2 regions of the Turicibacter bilis genome follow, and region 1 is predicted to be linked to the other one. Evidence: a T-box and tRNA genes for the amino acid it is inferred to sense, from the RefSeq annotation. Region 1 holds a T-box; the other holds one or more tRNA genes.
The links. A T-box is a leader RNA that pairs with one kind of tRNA and senses whether it is charged. The one in region 1 lies ahead of proS (proline--tRNA ligase), so its partner is inferred to be a tRNA-Pro.

Region 1 (7,705 bases):
GATAAAGGATTTGGAGATGCAATGAATCGAAATGTGATGTCTACTGGAGTCTTTAAAAATCATCTGTATATTGCGGTCACTAAAGAGTTACCACTAGCTTTATTTGCTCCAATGGGCTTTGATTTAATTCGGGTCGATAAAAATGATAACTGGGAAGTTGTTGTAGGAGGGAATCCATTAATGCCATCCTCTCCTTCGACTGGAAAAAGAAATAAAAGCATTTCGGGATTTAATTCAGGATTTAATAACATCTTTAATGTCTATGGGTGGCAAATTAAAGAATATGAGAATCATTTAATTCTTACCACCTATGATGCTTCAACGAATGTACGCCTCCTATATGAGGTGTTTCGTCAAAATAAAGAGCAATATATAGAAAATATGGGAATAGAGAATTATACAAAGATTGTTAGAGCATACTCGAAAATTTTATGCTTATTGAATAAATATAACTATCCTAAAGGATTTGATCTCTATACATCCACCGATGGTTGTCATTTTACACCAAGAGTCTTAGATGGTTTACATGATCCATATAGTTATGGCGGAAGGACTTTACTTGTGAGTCGTGAAGATGAGTTGTATCTTGGAACAGCAAATCCTTATTATGGATGTGATGTTTGGAAAGCACGTTATTTCAACTCAAATTGCTGTCATTCAAATGGTAACTTAAATGCATACTTTAATAGTTTGAATCAAATGAATGGTGAATTGCAAAAAGTTTATCCGGGGTTAATAGAAGGACTTGAGAACATGTTTACATTACGAGCTCAGGCAATGAATCAACAAAGTGACAGTTAGAAGCAATCAATACAGCAAATTTAACTCTAATTAAAAAAGAATATTAGAACGTATATGAAATATAACCTATAGAATAGACACTATCAAACAATGGCTATTCTATAGGTTTTTTGTATAAGACGAATTGTTAATACAAATACGATACTTTCTGATGAAATAGCTCGCTTCCCTACTAGAGGAGGATACCGCTTCGTGGGTAGATGACCCATGCAGTTTTCTTCCCTAAACATTTTCGTGGTTGATGAATAATGAGACAGAATGTCTGATTAATCTCTTCATTATTAACTTGTGCTAAGTTTGTCTTCTTCTGCGAGAATTGTCCAAGAAGACCATTGGTATTTTCATTTGTAGTTTGTTGTGCTTCTTTAGTTAATGGACGTGATTGACCATGAACTCCAAAATCAGGTTTAGCATGTCGTATCCAATACATCGTCTTTATTAGATTATCCGCTTTTTTTAGTAATTTTATATGAAATATAGGTAGTGATCAATAGAGAGATGCTTCAACATAATAGAGATTTTTGAAATTCATAAAAAAGTGGTTTCTAGGAAAAAATCTTTTTCATTGGCCAAAAAGGAGGTCTGAAATGAATGAGATGAAGCGATCGCTAATATGAGTGAGTTGATTTTGTAAGAGAACGGGATCATCGGTGACGATTCCATCGACCTGCATGGAAATCATGGATTGCATGGTTGATTCTTTATTGACAGTCCAAGCATAGATTTGCTTTCCAGAGCGATGAATCTGATCAATTAAAGCATATGAAATAAATGAGGCTTCGATGGAATAATAGTCTACATCTTCAAGATCTTGATAATCGCCGTAAGCTAACGCAGTGATGTAGACGGTTTGAATTTTTGGATTGATCATTTTGACGGCTTGTAAAACGCGATAATCCATCGCACCGATGAGACATTCTTTTTCCATGTTATATGTTTTAATGAGTTCAATGACTTTCCGTGCAACATCAACGGGATGATCTTTTGCTTTAATTTCAATCATCAACGTAATCTGACCTTTACTACGTTGTAGGACTTCTTCAAGCGTTGGAACTGGTTCGCCGTCAAATTCTGAAGAGAACCAGTTTCCTGCTTCAAGTGTTTGAATGTCCGAATAAGTGGCTTCACTGACTTTTCGATTAAAGCCAGTTGTTCGTTTGAGATTAGCATCATGCATTAAGATAATTTCACCATCTTTTGTTTGTTGAACATCAATTTCTGCCATATGCGCGCCACTTAATATGGCGTAGTCTAAGGCGGCTAATGTATTTTCAGGTGCATGAGTGGCTGACGCTCGATGAGCAATGATTTGCATTTCATCAGATAAGTGTTGGTTAACATTGTAAAGATTATCTGGACTAATGAGCTCCCCAACTAACAGGCTTAAAATAAGAGTCGTACTTACTAATAGAATTGGATGTTGGCGCTTTGAAGCATAGCCTGAAAAGAGGTGAGGGATAAAACTATGAGGCGATTGAACATATAATGTCGTTATAAAAGCACAAGTTCCAATTAGGAATAGACTTGGAGCGATGATGGTTAACATGTTTTTAATCATTAAGGAAGCGTTAAAAAAGACCATCATGGCTTGCGATGATGGAAGTATTACTTTAATGACAAGTGCACAACTGAAAATAAAAAATCCATAAAGGGTCATAAAGGCAATCGCGACTAATAATGACCAGCTTATTAGTAAGGGGATAAGCTGACGAACGTTTTTTTGGGTCAGTTGAAAGCTTTCCTGACAAGCGGATAAAACAGATGTTTTTTTATAAATAAAAACCGGACAAGTAAAAATAAAGCGAAGGCATAATAATTCAATGAGGACGATAAAAGCGAAATACATTGGATGTAAGGGAGCCCTTTGATAAATAAAGTCAAATAAAAACTCAGTCATCGAGGCTCCATCTAAAAAGACAAATTTAAAAACAAAGGCGGATACTGGGATGAAAAAAATTAAAGGAAATAGCAATATAATATTCTTTGGATAAAGGATCGTACAGGATTGTTTAATACTTTGCTCAATTAATCTAAAAATAGAAGGTCTCTGTTGATAAATGGCAGATTGAATGAGAATGAAAATGGCCTGAATTTCAAAAAAGAAATAATAGCCTAAACAAAGAATCATTGAAAAACCTAGAATAAGGGTAGAGGGGGAAAAGATAAAGTGATAGATGACGCTAGGACTTAAATAAGTTAAATCGGCTTGTTGCATCATTGAGGTTAAGATTGAAAAAAAAGTAGGAATAATGACGACTAAAGCAAAGAATTTATGAATAAGTTCAAATAATAAGAGGGTAAGCCAATTCCATTTCATATAGTATAGTGTTTGTTTAATCAGATGAAGCATTCTCTTGTCCTCCCTATCCGCCGTAATGCTTAATCATATGCAGAAGATTTAATTAATTTGCTTCATGATGAAAAGATTTAATCAAAGACATGATGAAAGTGAGTGGTCTTTGATTTGTCATAACGAGTTCTTGAGGGGATCGACCTATCTTTTAGACAGAATAGCGTAAAATTGACTAACTTGAAATTTTTAGGGTGAAACTAGCTTGAAAGAGGAAGTTAAAAACCTCAATCATTGTTTACTAATTGATTAAATATCAGAGGTTATAGTTTATAGTATGACCGCATATGTGTTGAATCATGAGATAATATTAGATAATATGTTATAAAATTAGGTAGTAAGGGATAAAAATAAAGAGTAAAGTTTAGTCATTCTTAATCTATAATGAATGAAATAGACTTTGAGTTTAGATGTAGTTCTTGTATAATAGAAGTTATAACAAATAAGTGAGGTTAAATATGAAAAAACGTTATTATACTAATTTTGAATTTTACTATGATGAAAATACGATGGACATTCCGCAGCATATTCTAGAAAGTGAACAATTATCAGATGCGGCTAAAAATATTTATATTTACTTCATCTATTTAATCACTGAAAATGTAGAAGATGTTTTAGATGCACTCAGTCGAATTGATGAGGCGAAAAAGGATTTAGAACCAGGACTTGAGGAACTTTTAGCTTGTGGATTAATTAAAACTGAGATTAAAACGAATGAAGCAGGCGAAGAAGAAGTACACTATATTGTTACCAAAGAGATGAATGAGTAAGCGTTAAGCTTACTTTTTTTATAAGTAAGAAGTAAAATGGAATGAGCAATCGTTATTATTGAAAGGTTATTATCTTTTTTTACATTTATTTTGCCTGTTTTAATGGTCTATTTAAGTCTCATATCAAATAGCGAAACTAAGACAAGTTTTTTTATTCTGCCGTTAGTTTCCGTTTAAGTTGTTTTAGAACTTTAAGTTTAACGTAGCAAATGAAAGTGGTTATTTATTTCGAGATAGTAGCAATTGCTCTCATTTTTCATAAAATAAGATGAAAAGTTAGGAGTGATAGAATGAATTATTCAAATATTCGAATCGTCAATCAACCTTTCAATCCAGCTCTTGGGTGGACAACTATCAATCAAGGACTAAATAGTATTCAAATTCCATCGAGACCTCCATTTTATGGACCTAGCATAGGAAATAATATGCCATCAAGTGGAGGTTCGCAGCCTTCTGGTAGTCAAATGATGCCAACAACGCCAGCTCCAAATTTTACGCCTCAAAAAAATCAAAATCAATTTAGTACCTTTGCAATTGATGCAGGTAGTATTAGTGGCTGCTTATATCGATGGGTATATATTTGGCCATCAAGTTCAAATCAAGGATTTTGGCTTTATTTAACGTATGTAGGTCGCAGAAGTATTGCTGGTTTTAGATCATCAGGATGGGGATTTAGTTATTATGGAATGGATGTTAATCAAATTGATTCGTTCCAGTGCTATTAAGATAGAACCTTTCTAACCATTCGGTTAGGAAGGTTTTTTAATAGTAAAATATTGAAAAATTAAAAGGGTTGGTGCAACAAAGACGTTAATAAGAGCAAAGCATTTAAAAAGAGGTGACATCGTTGCAATGGTCAGTTGACCATAGCGAGATGCTGGTGATGAGGGCATTTATTGAGGTATCTTCAAGGAAAAATATTGGAATAATTTATATTAAATATCATTGAAATGCGGTATACGTTAGCGCAGTCAGGATTGGTGGATAAAATTCGACAAAACTAGGCGTTATAACGCTCTCATCTTATGGGGAATAGAGTTTCAAAAAAATTGTGTACGTTTTCATATAGTTTCATTGAGTTTTTTTTCACAAAGTTATTGTTCAAAAATTCACAACATGCTATAATGAAGACATCAAGGAAAATATCAATAAAAAACATGAGAGGGGTTTTCTAGCATGAGAACTGAGAAAGAATTTATCAACTATATTAATGAATGTCCAACAAACGTTAAAATCCGAGGAAACCGACAAAGTATCATCTTATCTTGTGAAGATACTGAGGTAAAATTCCCAGTGGTTGATCATATTTATACACGTTTTGTGTGCTCATTATCACATGCAGAAATATTATCAATGGGGCGATTAGAAGAAATTACAATAGAAGGATTAGAGGCATTAGCGATGGCAGCTATGAATCGAAAAGCATCAAGCTTTGACTTAGCATTCCAAGCTTAAGTAAAATAAAAAAATAGTAACAATAGAGCGAATTAAGCTCTATTTTTTGATTGATTCGTATTAATAATATATCTATTTTAAGGAAAATTATGGTATATAGTGAAGATGAAAACGTTCTATTTACTAAAAAAATCGAAAAAAAGACTTTACAATTCGAAATTTATTAGCTAAGATGAATACAAATATTCGCGTTGAAGAGGAATAGTAGAGATTAACCTTTTTTGTAGAGAGAGAATGGTTGGTGAAAATTCTCAAAAAGGAATCTTGAACCAGCCTTGGAGCTCTGTACCGAAAGATTGAGTAAGCTACAGCGGTTAATCTCGTTATCGATTTTAAAGATATGATAATAGAGCCATGGACTATGATCATAATTAGGGTGGTACCGCCGTTTTTGGCCCCTTACTTGGGGAGCAAAGCGGCTTTTTTTTTGTATACAGGAAACGCCGAGATGCCCCTTAAACTAGATGAAAGATAAGGATGAACCTTATCTAGGAACTTAATTTAGATTTTAGGGAGTGACGTAAGATGAGTAAGAAATTTGTTCAAGCCATTACTGCCATTGATGAAGATTTTGCGCAGTGGTATACCGATGTTGTAAAGAAAGCAGAATTAGTTGATTATTCGAGTGTAAAAGGGTGTATGATTGTCCGTCCATATGGATATGCCATTTGGGAAAACATTCAAAGCTATTTAGATAAAAAATTTAAAGAAACAGGGCATGAAAATGTTTATATGCCGATGTTAATTCCAGAATCACTATTACAACGTGAAAAAGATCATGTCGAAGGATTTGCACCGGAAGTGGCATGGGTGACACATGGTGGGAATGAGAAGTTAGCAGAACGATTAGTCGTTCGCCCAACGTCAGAAACTTTATTCTGTGATCATTATTCAAAAATTGTTCAAAGTTATAATGATTTACCAAAAAAATATAATCAATGGTGTTCGGTTGTTCGTTGGGAAAAAACAACGCGCCCATTCTTACGTACCACTGAATTCTTATGGCAAGAAGGTCACACCGTTCATGCGACGGCTGAAGAAGCTCAAGAAGAAACCTTGTTAATGTTAGATACTTATGCCAAAATGTGTGAAGAATTCTTAGCCATTCCAGTAATTAAAGGGCAAAAAACAGAAAAAGAAAAATTTTCTGGAGCCCATTCAACGTATACGATTGAAAGCTTAATGCACGATGGAAAAGCATTACAAAGTGGAACATCACATAATTTTGGAACCGGATTTGCGAAAGCTTTTGATATTAAATTTGCAGATAAAGATTCTGAAATGAAATATGCACATCAAACATCATGGGGAGTGACAACACGTTTAATCGGTGCGATTATCATGGTACATGGAGATAGTTCAGGTCTTGTTTTACCACCAAAAGTAGCGCCAACACAAGTCGTTATTATTCCAATTGCCGCACACAAAGAAGGTGTGATTGAAAAAGCGAATGAATTACAAGCACGCTTAGCAACTGTCGCTCGTGTCAAATGTGATACATCTGATAAAACACCAGGATGGAAGTTTAGTGAATATGAAATGAAAGGAATTCCTGTTCGTGTAGAAATCGGACCAAAAGATATTGAAAATCATCAAGCAGTCTTAGTTCGTCGTGATACACGTGAGAAAATCGTCGTATCACTCGATGAATTAGAAATAAAAGTTGCAGAATTATTAGAAGACATCCAACGTCATTTATATGAAAAAGCTTTAGCGAAGCGTGAAGCGATGACATATACAGCGAAGACGATGGATGAATTAAAAGAAAATGCACAGAATCGTCCAGGTTTCACAAAGGCTATGTGGTGTATGAATCAAGCTTGTGAAGATAAAATTAAAGAAGAAGTTGGATTTACATCACGCTGTATGCCATTTGCTCAAGAAGAAATTTCACAAACGTGCGTCTGTTGTGGAGAAAAAGCGAAGACGATGGTTTACTGGGCCAAAGCTTACTAATCGATTCTATTTTTAAAAGTCAAGCTATCGCTATTTAAACATTAAACAAGTGAGAAAATAACAAGAAAATCAAAGTGGGAAAAATTAATCAATATATAAGAAGCAGTAAAGTTTTTACGATGGAAAACTTTACTGCTTCTATCGTTATCCGATGTTTCTAACATTTTAAAACTTTAACTTTGACGCCACACATATAAAAGATTTATTAATTTTATATAGTTTAAAATTTTATGCATATTTTAATGATTTGCTTCTTATAATGTGTTATCAGAACATTAAAGGAGCTAATAATCATGAAAAAATTTGAATACCGATTAGAGGAATTACATATTGATATTAAATCAGCTTTAAATCCAGCATATACTGAGCTTCA
Region 2 (7,705 bases), 810 kb from region 1:
ATAATAATATCCTTTTCTTCATTTTTAATCCATCTTCCTTACTCTCTAATCAACTAGTAACATATCTAAAAAAAGCAGACTATCAAAAGATGTATTTCCATATTTTAAAATAAAGAAAGAAATTAGGATTAATCACTATTAAATTTGAGGCTCATGATTATTCAAAGCTATTATACGAACACATCTGATATGGAGTCAACAACCCTAATTTGATGAATTATAATTCCTTATTTGAAAAATTCTATTATGCTAACACTATACTAAGTAAATTTGATTCGCTGTGTTTTAGATAAATGTTGATTGAAATATAATAAAAAGATGTTGACAGCGAACATCTTTTTTTATTTAGTAAGTTTTTATAAAATTTTGCAAAGATAACACTCTTCTGAGATACTTTCTAAAAGCTTGCCATAGTTATCGACTAATGTAGCCCTATCAAAAGTTACAGTGTCCTGATCTCCAACCTTGAAATTGATAATCTCTGCATTTTTAACAAGCGATAATATAGTCATCGAGTTACCTTGTAAAATCTCATTTAAGGAAGCTTTTGATGTTGAACCGTCTTCTAACTCAACCGTCGCCTCATCAAATAGTTTGTAATTAATCGTAATCTCATAAGGTTCCTGACTTGTTTGTAATTCAAAACTATCTAAGTACTCATGAGCTGGTAATCTTCCGATAATATTACCGACAGCAGAATTATCACCCACATAAGAATCTTTATAATTTAATAATTCAGTCATAGAAGTAACAGGAGTAGCTTTTTCACAACCTACAAGACCTAATAAAGTTAAAATCGAAAACATAATTAACTTCTTCATTACTATACCCCCTATTTCATATTATACAGTGAAATTAGGTTTTTCATCTCAATTATTACATTTAATATTACAGAATTCGGGGTTGAACATATGACATATCAACACTCTTCTAAAACAGAACCATTTGATTTATATTTAACATCTTATAATAACTATCTGTCTCCATTTCTAAAACTAGTTAATAAAGGTATACTATTCTTAAACTTCTAACAGAAGGAATTAACAATTTAATAGATAAATAGTTAAAGTAACCTTCTTCATCTATAAAGTATTAGCGTGATCATATCAATTTTCTTTAGTTATAAAAATTGAAACAGTGAATTACTACTAGATTCTAAAATCAGGGTAATTTTCTATTGTATATGACTTTATATATATCGTTTTATTCAGAACAAAAAAAAACATCCCGAAGGATGTTAATAATCATATTGGAGCGGGTGAAGAGAATCGAACTCTCACAGTCAGCTTGGAAGGCTGAAGTTCTACCATTAAACTACACCCGCGTATTGGGGCGACTGATGGGAATCGAACCCACGAATGTCGGAGCCACAATCCGATGCGTTAACCACTTCGCCACAATCGCCATGGCAGGGGTGGCAGGAATCGAACCCACACTAACGGTTTTGGAGACCGCTGTTCTACCGTTAAACTACACCCCTAATTATTTAATTAATGGTGCCGGAAGCAGGACTTGAACCCGTGTATGCATGCGTGAAAGGCATGTGTGTTAAACCGCTTCACCAACGGGCCATTAAATCATTTAATGGCGCGCCCAAGAGGAGTCGAACCCCTAACCTTTTGATCCGTAGTCAAACGCTCTATCCAATTGAGCTATGGGCGCTATTTAGTTGGTGCCTAGGGCCGGAATCGAACCGGCACGGGTGTCACCACCCGCAGGATTTTAAGTCCTGTGCGTCTACCAGTTCCGCCACCCAGGCATTTCATTTATTTCAAGGCACGCGCCTATTTCTTAAAAATGGTGTCCTGCAGAGGACTCGAACCTCTGACCCTCTGATTAAAAGTCAGATGCTCTACCAACTGAGCTAGCAGGACTTTTTAAAATGGCGGTCCAGACGGGAATCGAACCCGCGATCTCCTGCGTGACAGGCAGGCATGTTAACCGCTACACCACTGGACCTTTATTGAATGGTGGCTTGGGACGGAATCGAACCGCCGACACAAGGATTTTCAGTCCTTTGCTCTACCGACTGAGCTACCAAGCCTTTTTTAAAATGGCGGTCCAGACGGGAATCGAACCCGCGATCTCCTGCGTGACAGGCAGGCATGTTAACCGCTACACCACTGGACCTTTTGGTTGCGGGGACAGGACTTGAACCTGCGACCTTCGGGTTATGAGCCCGACGAGCTACCAACTGCTCCACCCCGCGATGTTATATTTAAATTTAATATGGCGGAGGAAGAGGGATTCGAACCCCCGCGACGCTTTCACGCCCTGTCGGTTTTCAAGACCGATCCCTTCAGCCGGACTTGGGTATTCCTCCATTTTATCCATATTCTCTTTGGTAGCGGAGGAGGGACTCGAACCCCCAACCTCACGGGTATGAACCGTACGCTCTAGCCAGTTGAGCTACTCCGCCTTTTGTTATTTATTTTTAATGGTCGGGAAGACAGGATTCGAACCTGCGACCCCCTGGTCCCAAACCAGGTGCTCTACCAAGCTGAGCCACTTCCCGAACTTTTATGGCGCGCCCAAGAGGAGTCGAACCCCTAACCTTTTGATCCGTAGTCAAACGCTCTATCCAATTGAGCTATGGGCGCTATTTAATTGGTGCCTAGGGCCGGAATCGAACCGGCACGGGTGTCACCACCCGCAGGATTTTAAGTCCTGTGCGTCTACCAGTTCCGCCACCCAGGCATTTCGTTTATTTCAAGGCACGCGCCTATTTTTTGAAAATGGTGTCCTGCAGAGGACTCGAACCTCTGACCCTCTGATTAAAAGTCAGATGCTCTACCAACTGAGCTAGCAGGACATCATTGGCTGGGCTAGCTGGATTCGAACCAGCGCATGACGGAGTCAAAGTCCGTTGCCTTACCGCTTGGCTATAGCCCAATGTTTATGGTGGAGGATGACGGGCTCGAACCGCCGACCCTCTGCTTGTAAGGCAGATGCTCTCCCAGCTGAGCTAATCCTCCACTTAATGGTGACCCGTACGGGATTCGAACCCGTGTATGCATGCGTGAAAGGCATGTGTGTTAAACCGCTTCACCAACGGGCCTGTTCCCTTAGTGCGACTTGATTATCTTATCATCTTTGTCGACTTCTGTCAAACACTTTTTTATCTTTATTTTCTTTTCTTCTTATTGCTATTCAACGCTGTATTATAATTATCATTATTGTTGAATAGCATCAAATGTTTTCTGTCTGATTTCTATTAGAAGCCTTACTTTTCTTCAAAAAAAGGTCAATTCTAACAAATATATACATTACAATCAAAAACACCTTAAATGATGTTAATAATCATATTGGAGCGGGTGAAGAGAATCGAACTCTCACAGTCAGCTTGGAAGGCTGAAGTTCTACCATTAAACTACACCCGCGTATTGGGGCGACTGATGGGAATCGAACCCACGAATGTCGGAGCCACAATCCGATGCGTTAACCACTTCGCCACAATCGCCATGGCAGGGGTGGCAGGAATCGAACCCACACTAACGGTTTTGGAGACCGCTGTTCTACCGTTAAACTACACCCCTACTTATTTAATTAATGGTGCCGGAAGCAGGACTTGAACCCGCAACCTACTGATTACAAGTCAGTTGCTCTACCAATTGAGCTATTCCGGCTTATATAATGGTGACCCGTACGGGATTCGAACCCGTGTATGCATGCGTGAAAGGCATGTGTGTTAAACCGCTTCACCAACGGGCCTGTTCCCTTAGTGCGACTTGATTATCTTATCATCTTTGTCGACTTCTGTCAAACACTTTTTTATCTTTATTTTCTTTTTTTCTCATTGCTGTTCAACGCTTTATTATATTATCATCATTGTCGAATAATGTCAAATGCTTTTTTCGAAAATAAATAGGAGTAAAATTAATTGATTCTACTCCTTAGGCTAACCTTATTAAACAAATATGGATACAGACCAAAACCATAAAACGAAATAATCATATTGCTTATAAATTTTGCATAATCAGTTTCCACCATAAAACAGCTAAATAACATTTTTATGCTAAGAAGGGAGCTAATTCCTATTATAAAGCACATGGTTCGCCTAAAAACACTTCTACTCAGCTGAAAATTGACATACCTCATTTCAAACCATATCCCCAATACGAAGCCACTATATCCTCCTATTGATCTAGCAAAATCACTAGATGAATTAAAGATAGCAGGTAAGAATACCAATAACGTTAATAAATATAGTAATTTTCTATTTTCTACTTTCACAAACAATCTATATGTAATATAGCTCATTAAGCTACCAATAATTATCCCACCTACAACATCTTTTGGATAATGTACTCCTAAATATAGTCGAGATAATCCAACTAATATAATAATTAAGATAAAAAAAATAGAATACTTATATTTTTTTAATAAAAGATATAGTGCTCCGTAAGTTGAGGCTGCTGCTTGAGAATGACCACTTGGAAATGAGTATCCTGTTGCGGTATGAACTCTAAGTGAGCGAATCCCTTCTTCACCAATTGGTCTTTTAGCTTTTACAATATTTTTGACTGTATTATTCAGCATTAAGCTACTAAACAAGGAGTAAGCAACATACTCTCCACTTGTTTTATCAATACACCAATATATTCCTAAAATTATAGAGATAATTAGTGAACTTTCACCAAGTATCGTTATCATTTCAAATAATTGATCTAAAAATGGTGTGTGAAAACTCTGAATGAATCTTAGAATATCTAGTTCCATCATGATATCCCCCTTTATTTATTTTTTCATTACTAGCCCTATACGATAAATTAAATAAGACTATATAAACACTTTAACTCAAAATTTTTTTCTATTTTCTCTCTAATAGTCCTCTCTCCTAGTTTAGAAATATTATCATAATATATTTTATTATGTTAACATCCTACTTAGACCACCTATTACTCTCAGGATAACCATAAATAAAAAATTCTCTTTTAAGAAGAGAATTTTTTATTTACTATAGTATTCAAGCATGCCACCTTCAACATTAATAACATCATAACCTAGATGTTCAAGATATTCTGTTACTCGAAAAGTACGGGCCCCCGATCGACAGATTAAATAATACGATATTTCTTTATTTAAAAAATCTTCTGGAGCTTGAAGTAATTCAGACATTGGAATATGTGTAGCTTGTGCTAATTTAGGCAGCGATAAGAACTCTATACTTTCTCGAATATCAATTAAGTTAATTGAATTTAAATTTGATTTTATATCATTAATATGGACTGATTTCATTGTATTCACCTTGCTATCTTTTCATTCTAACACGTTATCTCATTAAATAACAATGTAATACTTTTTTTAAAAAAACACCAGTAGAACTGGTGGTTTTCTCTGCGGCTGAAAGCCTCTGTTACCGGCCAGGGCCAAAGGCCCTCTGAATCGGTTTCCCTTCTGCACCACTTTTACTCACTGATCCTAAAAGGATCTCTTATTTTTTCTTTGGATTTTTTTGTCCTGTAAATGGATCATATTCTTCAAATAAGGTTAGCTGATCTGCTAGATAATCTTCTCGAAGTTGATCTCTGATGTATTGTTCTATCTTCTTTCTATTCCTTCCTACTGTATCTACATAGTATCCTCGACACCAAAATTTTCGATTCCCATACCTATACTTTAAATGCGCATGTCTATCAAAAATCATTAAGCTACTTTTTCCCTTTAAATAGCCCATAAATGCGGATACACTTAGTTTTGGAGGAATACTGACTAACATATGAATATGATCTCGACATGCATTTGCTTCAATAATTTCTACCCCTTTTCTTTGACAGAGTTCTCTAATGATTTGTCCAATACTTGCTTTATATTTTCCATAAATAGCTTGTCTTCTATATTTCGGCGCAAACACAATATGGTATTTACAATTCCAAGTCGTATGTGCTAAACTGTTGTTGTCCTTCATGGATAAACCTCCTAATGTATTGATAAAGTGGTCGGGAAACCTTTTTTATCTTATACATTAGGAGGTTTTTTTATGTTTATTACCACGCTAAAAGCTTTTTAGAACCACCTGCATAGCAGGTGGTTTTCATTTATACAATAAAAAAGAGCCGATAGTTGATCGACTCTTTTTATTCTATAATTTTTGAACATTTGAAGCTTGAGGACCACGATTACCTTGTGTTACTTCAAATTCTACTTTTTGTCCTTCTTCTAGTGTCTTAAATCCTTCTCCTTGAATTTCTGAGAAATGTACAAATACTTCATCACCATTATCTACTGTAATGAATCCGTAACCTTTGTCAGCATTAAACCATTTTACTGTTCCTATTGCCATATTTGAAAAACCTCCAAAATATAAATCATATTAACTAGTTACCGTCATTTAAAATCGATATCTTAAAATCTTCACTTGGTTAGATATGCTTTTAAGTGTAATGGAACTATCGCTTATATGATGGCCTTTTTTTAACTTAATATACATATTTTTAAAGTTTTATTTTAGTATAAATTTAAAAAGTGACCGTCAAAGGGCCACTTCTTAAATTATTCTTCTGTTGTTGTCTCTGTTTGAGCCATTACTACTCCATATTTTTGTTTTAAATTATTATCAAAGTATTGGTAGTAGCGTGTTAAGATACGTCCATTGTATAATTTACGGTTTTTATCTGCTTCACGACCAAATGCTTTTTCAAATTTAGAGAATGAAGTTAAGATATTAAAATCCCATGTTGATAATTTACGTTTCATCATTCCTAATTTTTTGTTTAATTTGAAGACTTCATCTTCTTCTCCGATACGCTCACCATATGGTGGATTTGTAATCATGTAGGCATACTTATAGTTTGAAGAGAATTTATGGAAATCTAATTGATGGAATTCAATTGATTTTGCTACTCCTGCCTTTTCAGCATTTTGACGCGCTGTACGTAAAACTTGAGGATCGATATCGTATCCGAACATGCGTAATGAGTTGTTTTTGATTGCCTTACGTGCACTGTCACGTACTTGTTCAAAGATTTCTTTATCCATTGAAGGCCACTCTTCACAAACGAAGTTACGATTTAATCCTGGTGCAATGTTGTTTCCGATTAATGCCGCTTCGATTAAGATTGTTCCTGAACCACAGAATGGGTCAACTAATAAACGTTCTGGTTTCCAACGAGATAATAAAATTAATGAAGCTGCTAATGTTTCTTTTAATGGTGCTTCACCAGCAAATTCACGGTATCCACGTTTATGTAATCCTGGTCCTGTTGTATCAATTGTTAAAGTAACTACATCTTTTAATAAAGCTACTTCAATTTTATAAACTGGTCCATCTTCTGTGAACCAATCTTGGTTATAAGCACGTTGCATGCTTTTTACAACTGCTTTTTTAACGATAGCCTGACAATCTGGTACACTATGTAATGTTGATTTAATTGATTTCCCAACAACGTGCATTTTTCCGTTCACCGGGATATATTGACTCCAATCAATCGCTTCTGTTTGATTGAATAAGTCTTCGAATGTTGTTGCTTCAAATTCTGCTACTTTGATTAAGACACGATCAGCAGTACGTAACCATGTATTAGTAATTGCGATATCCATTTCGTCTCCTTCGAAATGAACTTTACCATTTTCTAATTTTAAGTCTTCATATCCTAGTTGTCTTAATTCTTTTGCTGTAACAGCTTCGATTCCAAATGTGGTCGTTGCAATTAATTGATAATCCATATTTCTATTTCTCCTTATCTTAAAGTAGCCATTCGTCATG

Region 2: it encodes a tRNA-Pro, which carries the amino acid that the T-box ahead of proS (proline--tRNA ligase) is inferred to sense. The anticodon was not compared.

The regions. Positions count from the first base shown of each region.
Region 1 covers NZ_CP071249.1:253,970-261,674, forward strand. The annotation lists gene J0J69_RS01250 (hypothetical protein) at 1-801, shown strand, start outside; gene J0J69_RS01255 (hypothetical protein) at 974-1,231, opposite strand; gene J0J69_RS01260 (glycerophosphodiester phosphodiesterase family protein) at 1,364-3,151, opposite strand; gene J0J69_RS01265 (hypothetical protein) at 3,610-3,921, shown strand; gene J0J69_RS01270 (hypothetical protein) at 4,212-4,646, shown strand; gene J0J69_RS01275 (hypothetical protein) at 5,098-5,376, shown strand; T-box leader at 5,559-5,779, shown strand; gene proS (proline--tRNA ligase) at 5,902-7,332, shown strand; gene J0J69_RS01285 (hypothetical protein) at 7,626-7,705, shown strand, end outside.
Region 2 covers NZ_CP071249.1:1,061,061-1,068,765, forward strand. The annotation lists gene J0J69_RS05090 (DUF4825 domain-containing protein) at 357-821, opposite strand; tRNA gene J0J69_RS05095 (tRNA-Gly) at 1,251-1,324, opposite strand; tRNA gene J0J69_RS05100 (tRNA-His) at 1,329-1,404, opposite strand; tRNA gene J0J69_RS05105 (tRNA-Trp) at 1,407-1,480, opposite strand; tRNA gene J0J69_RS05110 (tRNA-Arg) at 1,586-1,662, opposite strand; tRNA gene J0J69_RS05115 (tRNA-Leu) at 1,671-1,759, opposite strand; tRNA gene J0J69_RS05120 (tRNA-Lys) at 1,799-1,874, opposite strand; tRNA gene J0J69_RS05125 (tRNA-Asp) at 1,884-1,959, opposite strand; tRNA gene J0J69_RS05130 (tRNA-Phe) at 1,969-2,044, opposite strand; tRNA gene J0J69_RS05135 (tRNA-Asp) at 2,055-2,130, opposite strand; tRNA gene J0J69_RS05140 (tRNA-Met) at 2,134-2,209, opposite strand; tRNA gene J0J69_RS05145 (tRNA-Ser) at 2,231-2,323, opposite strand; tRNA gene J0J69_RS05150 (tRNA-Met) at 2,343-2,419, opposite strand; tRNA gene J0J69_RS05155 (tRNA-Pro) at 2,439-2,515, opposite strand; tRNA gene J0J69_RS05160 (tRNA-Arg) at 2,524-2,600, opposite strand; tRNA gene J0J69_RS05165 (tRNA-Leu) at 2,609-2,697, opposite strand; tRNA gene J0J69_RS05170 (tRNA-Lys) at 2,737-2,812, opposite strand; tRNA gene J0J69_RS05175 (tRNA-Gln) at 2,818-2,892, opposite strand; tRNA gene J0J69_RS05180 (tRNA-Val) at 2,900-2,975, opposite strand; tRNA gene J0J69_RS05185 (tRNA-Glu) at 2,982-3,058, opposite strand; tRNA gene J0J69_RS05190 (tRNA-Gly) at 3,307-3,380, opposite strand; tRNA gene J0J69_RS05195 (tRNA-His) at 3,385-3,460, opposite strand; tRNA gene J0J69_RS05200 (tRNA-Trp) at 3,463-3,536, opposite strand; tRNA gene J0J69_RS05205 (tRNA-Thr) at 3,551-3,626, opposite strand; tRNA gene J0J69_RS05210 (tRNA-Glu) at 3,635-3,711, opposite strand; gene J0J69_RS05215 (phosphatase PAP2 family protein) at 3,877-4,719, opposite strand; gene J0J69_RS05220 (rhodanese-like domain-containing protein) at 4,951-5,238, opposite strand; gene tnpA (IS200/IS605 family transposase) at 5,435-5,908, opposite strand; gene J0J69_RS05230 (cold-shock protein) at 6,083-6,283, opposite strand; gene J0J69_RS05235 (THUMP domain-containing class I SAM-dependent RNA methyltransferase) at 6,493-7,665, opposite strand.